One region of the Mesorhizobium sp. M1423 genome, then DNA from elsewhere that is predicted to be linked to it. Evidence: predicted binding sites of a transcription regulator. Region 1 holds the regulator's gene; the other holds the start of a gene.
The links. The regulator LexA, encoded in region 1, represses DNA repair genes until DNA is damaged. The targets are predictions, from matches to a motif close to TGTTCNNNNTGTGTTCNG.
Positions count from the first base shown of each region.

Region 2: a site for LexA is predicted at 2,207-2,224, ahead of NKG95_RS23450 (DNA recombination protein RmuC). Genes of this name have one in related genera too.

Region 1 is NZ_JAMYKU010000006.1:153,290-156,704, forward strand. Features, by position in the region: gene kynU (kynureninase) at 1-781, opposite strand, end outside; gene lexA (transcriptional repressor LexA) at 1,253-1,984, shown strand; gene NKG95_RS10290 (ComEC/Rec2 family competence protein) at 1,978-3,415, opposite strand, start outside.
Region 2 is NZ_JAMYKU010000020.1:69,306-72,720, forward strand. Features, by position in the region: gene NKG95_RS23440 (cation diffusion facilitator family transporter) at 1-396, shown strand, start outside; gene NKG95_RS23445 (GFA family protein) at 464-868, shown strand; gene NKG95_RS23450 (DNA recombination protein RmuC) at 912-2,174, opposite strand; gene def (peptide deformylase) at 2,278-2,808, shown strand; gene fmt (methionyl-tRNA formyltransferase) at 2,825-3,415, shown strand, end outside.

The sequences.
Region 1 (3,415 bases):
GCCGTGCATGGCCCCACCAGCCGGTGAGCGGCTGCTGGATGTCGGCAAGATGCCGCTCAGCCGCATAGATGAAGGCAGGCGCGCCCGGTCCGCCATTCAGATATTTGTAGGTGCAACCAACGGCAAAATCGGCGTTTGCCTTGTCGAGCTCGACTGGCATCGCACCGGCGGTGTGGCAGAGATCCCAGACGATCATCGCCCCGGCCTCCTGGGCCCTGCGCGTCAGCGCCGGCATGTCGCGCAGTTCGCCCGACTTGTAGTTGACGTGGTTGACCAGCACCACGGCGGTGCCTTCGTCGATCAGCTCTTCGATGCTCGGCGCGTCGACCCCCGAGAGGCGAAGCAGCGTATCTTTTCGCATCGAAACCACACCGTCAGCCATATAGAGGTCTGTCGGAAAACTGTCGCCCTCGGCGACGATGACCTGCCGCTCCGGCCGCATGGCCATGGCGGCGTGCAGCAGCTTGTAGATGTTGACCGATGTCGTGTCGCAGACCACCGTCTGGCCGGCCGCGGCACCGATCAGGCGCCCGAGCTGGTCGCCGAGTTCGAGTGGCATGTTGAACCAGCCGGCCGTGTTCCAGGCGCGGATGAGATCATGCGCCCATTCTTCGGTCGCTGCCTTGCTCAATTCATCGAAAGCGGCACGCGAAGCGGCCCCTAGCGAATTGCCGTCGAGATAGATCACTCCTTGCGGCAGCACAAAGCGGTCGCGCATCGCGCGCAGCGGATCTGCAGCATCCAACGCCTTTGTGGCCACGAGATCGGGAATTCCTGTCATGATTTGTCTGCTCCCCCAAGATTCACCGCTACGCCGGACACGCATCGACGGCATCCATCGGTCACGAGCGGTTCTCCATTACCTGGTATCGCGCAGCAAGGCCCCACCGGCGACAAGTTGCCTGACCACGCGGTGGAAACCAGGAGCCAAGCCAACCCAAGGTTGGCGTTTTGAGTTCGTTTCGTTCACGGTGCATTGGCCAACCGCACAGTCGATACGGCTTCAATTCCGTGCCCCTTTGCCGGCTGACGGCCGATACCAGTGCCGCCTTCTGGGAACCCAGAGGCCGAAAACGAAAGCAGAATCAAGGCGATGAGGCCCGCGGCGGTGAAAATGCAGCGTTCCGGTTTGGTGAGTGGTATCGTTTCCCGAGCCCTAACACATTCATTAAACTTTAAACAGTTGCGGAACACAACTGGAACAGATAGTGTTTGTTCTGGGTTTGTTTTTCTGATTCTGTTGGGGGTCGCTATGCTGACGCGCAAACAACACGAACTGCTTATGTTCATCCACGAAAGGCTGAAGGAAAGCGGTATCCCGCCCTCCTTCGACGAGATGAAGGAAGCGCTCGACCTGGCTTCCAAATCGGGAATCCACCGGCTGATTACGGCGCTGGAGGAGCGCGGCTTCATTCGCCGTTTGCCCAACCGGGCCCGTGCGCTGGAGGTGCTGCGCCTGCCCGATTCGATCGCCCCCGGCCTCAATGCGGCACGCAAGTTCTCGCCGAGTGTCATCCAGGGCAGTCTTGGGCAAGGTCCTCGGCAGGGCAAGCCGACATCGTCGCGCGTCCCTGCAGCCGGCAATGACGACGATGTCGTTGCCGCCGTGTCTATCCCGGTGATGGGCCGCATCGCCGCTGGTGTGCCGATCGATGCCATCCAGCACCAGACGCATTCGATCTCGGTGCCGCCGGACATGATCATGGGCGGCGAGCATTATGCGCTTGAGGTCAAAGGCGATTCGATGATCGAGGCTGGCATTTTCGACGGCGACACGGTGATCATCCGCAATGCCGATACGGCGAGCCCTGGTGAGATCGTGGTGGCACTGGTCGACGAGGAGGAAGCGACGCTGAAGCGGTTCCGCCGCAAAGGCGCCTCGATCGCCCTGGAAGCGGCCAATCCGGCCTACGAGACGCGCATCTTCGGGCCAGACAGGGTCAAGGTACAAGGCAAGCTCGTCGGGTTGATCCGCCGCTACTGAGTTGCGCCCTTGGCGCCGGCTTTTGGCTTGTCGGCTCTGCGGTATGGCGGCATGCCCCGCGCCGTGCGTGAAAATTTCCGCTGCACGTGCCAGGGCCGGTATGATTTTTCGACGGCGAAGCGGATTTCGGCGCATGTTGCCGCTTGTGGATCGAAATAGACGGCCGCACTTCCCGCGCGCGCCAGTTGCCGTTTGGTGACGACGAGGACCAGCCGGTCGTAGTAGCAGGGATTATGGGCGGTGGCGTCGTCGATGACGATCAAGCTGGCAAAGGCGCAGGCTGGCCGTGCAGTATCGCGGTCCTTGGCTTGCGCGATGATCGCGCCGGATGGATGCCTGGCAAGGCAGAGACCGTCCGTGCAAATGAACGGCATGCCCGGCGGTAGGTCGGCCGGATCGGCAATGTCGAATTGCGGATCGTTCTTTCCAGGTGTTTCTGGCGCGACGATAGCCTCTGATGTGAGCGCGCGTTTCCAGTTGTCGATGGTGAACTCATTCGGGCGTGCCCGGTTGACCGCGAGTTCACCGCTGCCGATTGGCAGCGCGACCAGCCGTGCGTCCTCCGAGATCAATACATCGGGTACGCGCGTCTGCGTTGTCGTCAGCAAGCCGGCGAGCGCAAAAGGAAGGGCCACGAGCCGCAACCAGGTCGTCGCCATGCTGGCAATGACGAGGGCGATCGTCACCAAAAGGACAGATCTCAGCGAAATCAGCCCGACCGCATCGATCGGCGAGCGCTCGGAGATCCACCCGGACAGGGCGATCATCGCCGTCAGCCCCTTGCCCATCACGTAGAGGAAAGGCCCATCCGCGCCGAACGGCATCGCCAGCGCACTGAGGACGGCGAAGGGCATGACGACCAGTGAGACGATAGGCATGATGGCCAGATTGGCGAACAGGCTGAGCGGCGCCACGCGCTGGAAATGCCATATGGCGAAAAGCGCCGTGGCGCTCCCTGCAATGATCGAGGTCATCGCCAGGCCGCCCATGCCCAGCAGGACCTTTCGAGCGGCAAAGCGTAGCGGCGACAACCGCGGCGGCGGCGTGGTGGCCCTGCCGGCGCGGTAATCGGACCAGCCTGCATAGGCGCCGACAAGGGCCGCCGTCGCGGCGAAGGACATCTGGAAGCTCGGACCGACCACCTCGTGCGGCGACACCAGAATGACCGCGATGGCCGAGATCGCCAGGTTGCGCATGGTGAGCGCGGCCCGGTCGAACAGCACGGCGATAAGCATCACCGCCAGCATGATGAAGCTGCGTTCGGCCGCCACCACAATGCCGGAAAAGACGAGGTAGGCCGCAATCGAAAAAAGCGCGGCGGCCGCGGCATATTTCTTGACCGGCCGTCGCGATGAGAAATCGGGAAACAACGCAAAGGTGCCGCGTAGCAGCGCCATGATGGTGCCGGCGACCAACGCCATATGCAGCCCC
Region 2 (3,415 bases), on a different contig from region 1:
AAGCTCGACGGCGCCGCGTCGATCGGCATCGCGCTGATCCTGGGCGCGACCGCGATCTTCCTGGCCCGCGAAAGCAAGAGCCTGCTGCTCGGCGAGCCGGCCTCGCCCGAGGTGCAAATGAAAGTGCTGGCCATTGTCCAGCAGGACCCGGCGGTGCAGCGGGCAAATGGCGTACTGACGCTCCATATGGGGCCTCAGGAGATCGTCGCCGCTCTGAGCATCGAGTTCGAGGACCACTTGTCGGCGCCCGAGATAGAGACCTGCGTCGAACGCCTCGAGACACGGCTGAAGGCGGAGATGCCGGAGGTCACGCGCCTGTTCGTCAAGCCGCAGACCACCGGCACCTGGGAACGGCGGAGCAAGGCCTTGGCGGCGTCCGGAGGGGAGCCGGCCTGAGGAAAATGGCTGCGCCATCGGGCAGTCCCGGTTATGATTGCGCGCAAAAGCTCCAGGAGGAACGAAGATGAAAATCGACGGCGGGTGTCATTGCGGCGCCATTACTTACGAGGCCGAGGTCGATCCGGAAAAGACCACCATTTGTCACTGCATCGATTGTCAGAAGCTAACCGGAACGGCCTTTCGCGTCACCGTGCCGGCGTCCGAGGACAATTACACGATCACCAAGGGCGCGCCGAAAATCTACATCAAGACCGGTTCGAGTGGTGCCAAGCGCGCTCAGGCATTTTGCGGTGAGTGCGGCTCGCATCTCTACGCCACGTCGGCGGGCGCGGGACCGAAGGTTTACGGCATCAGGGTCGGCACGGCATGGCAGCGCGATCAACTGGTGCCGAGAAAGCAGATCTGGCATCGCTCGGCGCTGCATTGGCTGCCGGAATTCGAAGGCACAACCATCATCGAGGAGCAGTAGCGCCAGACCGGGCGAAGCCTCGGCTCCGGTTCCGGCGTAGCTCTCAATCGTCGCCTTCGACGACCCTTAGCCTCAGCTGCCCGGTTTTCGAATCGGCAACACGCGCGCTGCTTTCCGCTTTTGCTCCGCTGCCATTCGACCCAGCAGTGTCCTCCGCCGGCTGCACGCCAAACTCCAGCGCCTCGATCTTTTGTCCGCGCCTGGTCACCTTCGATGTCGAGACGAGGATGTCCTCGATATCCTTGGCCGATTGACCGAAATGCGTCTGCAATTTGCGCACCCGCTCGTCGAGCCGAGAGACGTCTTCCATCAGCCGGATGACCTCGCCCTGGATCAGGTGCGCCTGCTCGCGCATACGGGCATCCTTGAGGATCGCCTGGATGACCTGGATCGACAGCATCAAAAGCGATGGCGAGACGATGACGATCCGCGATCGATGCGCCTTTTGGACAACGGCCTCGAAATTCTCGTGGATTTCGGCGAACACCGATTCCGAGGGCACGAACATGAAGGCAGTGTCCTGCGTCTCGCCCTGGATCAGGTATTTTTCGGAAATATCCCGGACATGCACCTCGATGTCGCGGCGGAAAGCCTGAGCGGCGGACTTCTGCAGGTCGGCGCCTTCGGCGGCACGGATGGCATTCCAGGCCTCGAGTGGAAACTTTGCATCGATGGCAAGCGACGGTGCGCCGTTCGGCATCTTCACCAGGCAGTCGGGCCGGCTGCCATTCGACAAGGTCGCCTGGAATTCATAGGCGCCGTGGGGCAATCCGTCGGCGACGATGGCTTCCATACGCGACTGGCCGAAGGCGCCGCGCGTCTGCTTGTTGGAAAGGATCGCCTGCAATTGCACGACCTGGCCGGCCAGCGACTGGATGTTGCCTTGCGCGATATCGATGACCGCCAGCCGCTCCTGCAGCTTGGCGAGGCTCTCATGCGTCGATCTCGTCTGCTCGGTCATGGTCTGGCCGAGGCGGCCGGTCATGGCGTCGAGGCGCTGGCCGATCGACTGGGTCAGTTCGGCCTGACGCGCCCCGAACACTTCGGCGATAGCGCCCATACGGCCCTGCATTTCCGCCTGGCTTGCTAAGATGCCGGCCATCCGCACCTCGGCGTCGCGGGCGTGGTCGGCGGCTTCGGCGGCCGCCATTGCACGCGCCTTGGCCGATCGCCAGAGCGCAATGACGAGCGCCACGAACAGGCCGAGGAACAGCATTGCGCCGAAACCCAGGGCATGGCCGAGCGTGATCGTGGTGGCGCCGAGGCGGGCGACAGGTTCGGACAGGATGGTGGCCAGATCGTTCATGCCGACAGCATAGATGATTCGGTCTGGCGGCACAGATCAAAACGTGAACGACCAGAAGGCGTCCCGGTTGACGCTTTTCCTGCGAGGTCTTAGGTGAGACGCCATGTCGATCAAGCCGCTTATCATCCTCCCCGATCCCGTCCTGCGTCAGGTTTCAAAACCGGTCGAGCGTGTCGACGGTGATTTGCGTAAACTGGCCGGCGACATGCTGGACACCATGTATGACGCGCCCGGCATCGGCCTCGCGGCGATCCAGGTCGGCGAACCCTTGCGCTTGCTGGTGATCGACCTCGCCAAGGAGGACGAGACGCCGGCACCGCACGTCTTCATCAATCCCGAAATCCTCGACAGCTCCGACCAGCGTTCGGTCTACGAGGAAGGCTGCCTGTCGATCCCGGATTACTATGCCGAGGTCGAGCGTCCGGCAGCGGTGCGGGTGAAGTATCTCGATCGCGACGGCAAGCTGCAGGAGCTCGAGGCCGAGGGGCTGATGGCGACCTGCCTGCAGCATGAGATCGACCACCTAAACGGCGTGCTGTTCATCGACCACATCTCCAAGCTGAAGCGCGACATGGTGGTCAAGAAATTCAAGAAGCTCGCCAGGGACAAGGCGCCGGGCAAGATGGTGGGATAGGGGTCGACGAATGCCCCTGCGTGTCATCTTCATGGGTACGCCCGAATTCTCCGTGCAGACGCTGCGAGCGATCGCCGGGGCAGGGCATGAATTGGCAGCCGTCTACACGCAGCCGCCGCGCGCCGCAGGCCGGCGCGGGCTCGAGCTGACGCCGTCGCCGGTGCAGCGTGAGGCGGAGCGGCTTGGCATCGAGGTGCGGTCGCCGGTGTCGCTGAAGAGCGAGGCGGAGCAGCAGGCGTTCCGCACCTTGCGCGCCGATGTCGCCGTGGTCGTCGCCTACGGGCTGCTTCTGCCCAAACCTATTCTCGAGGCGCCGCGGCTCGGTTGCCTCAATGGCCACGCATCGCTATTGCCGCGCTGGCGCGGCGCTGCCCCTATCCAGCGCGCCATCATGGCCGGCGATACCGAGACGGGCATGATGGTGATGCGGATGGAGGAAGGCCTCGACACCGGGCCTGTGGCAATGGTTGAAAAATGCGCCATTGGACCCGACATGACGGCCGGCGATCTGCACGACCGGCTGATGATCCTGGGTGCTGCGCTGATGGTGCAAGCGCTCGAACGGCTCGAGCGGAATACGCTGACATTTACCACACAGGCGGAGGTG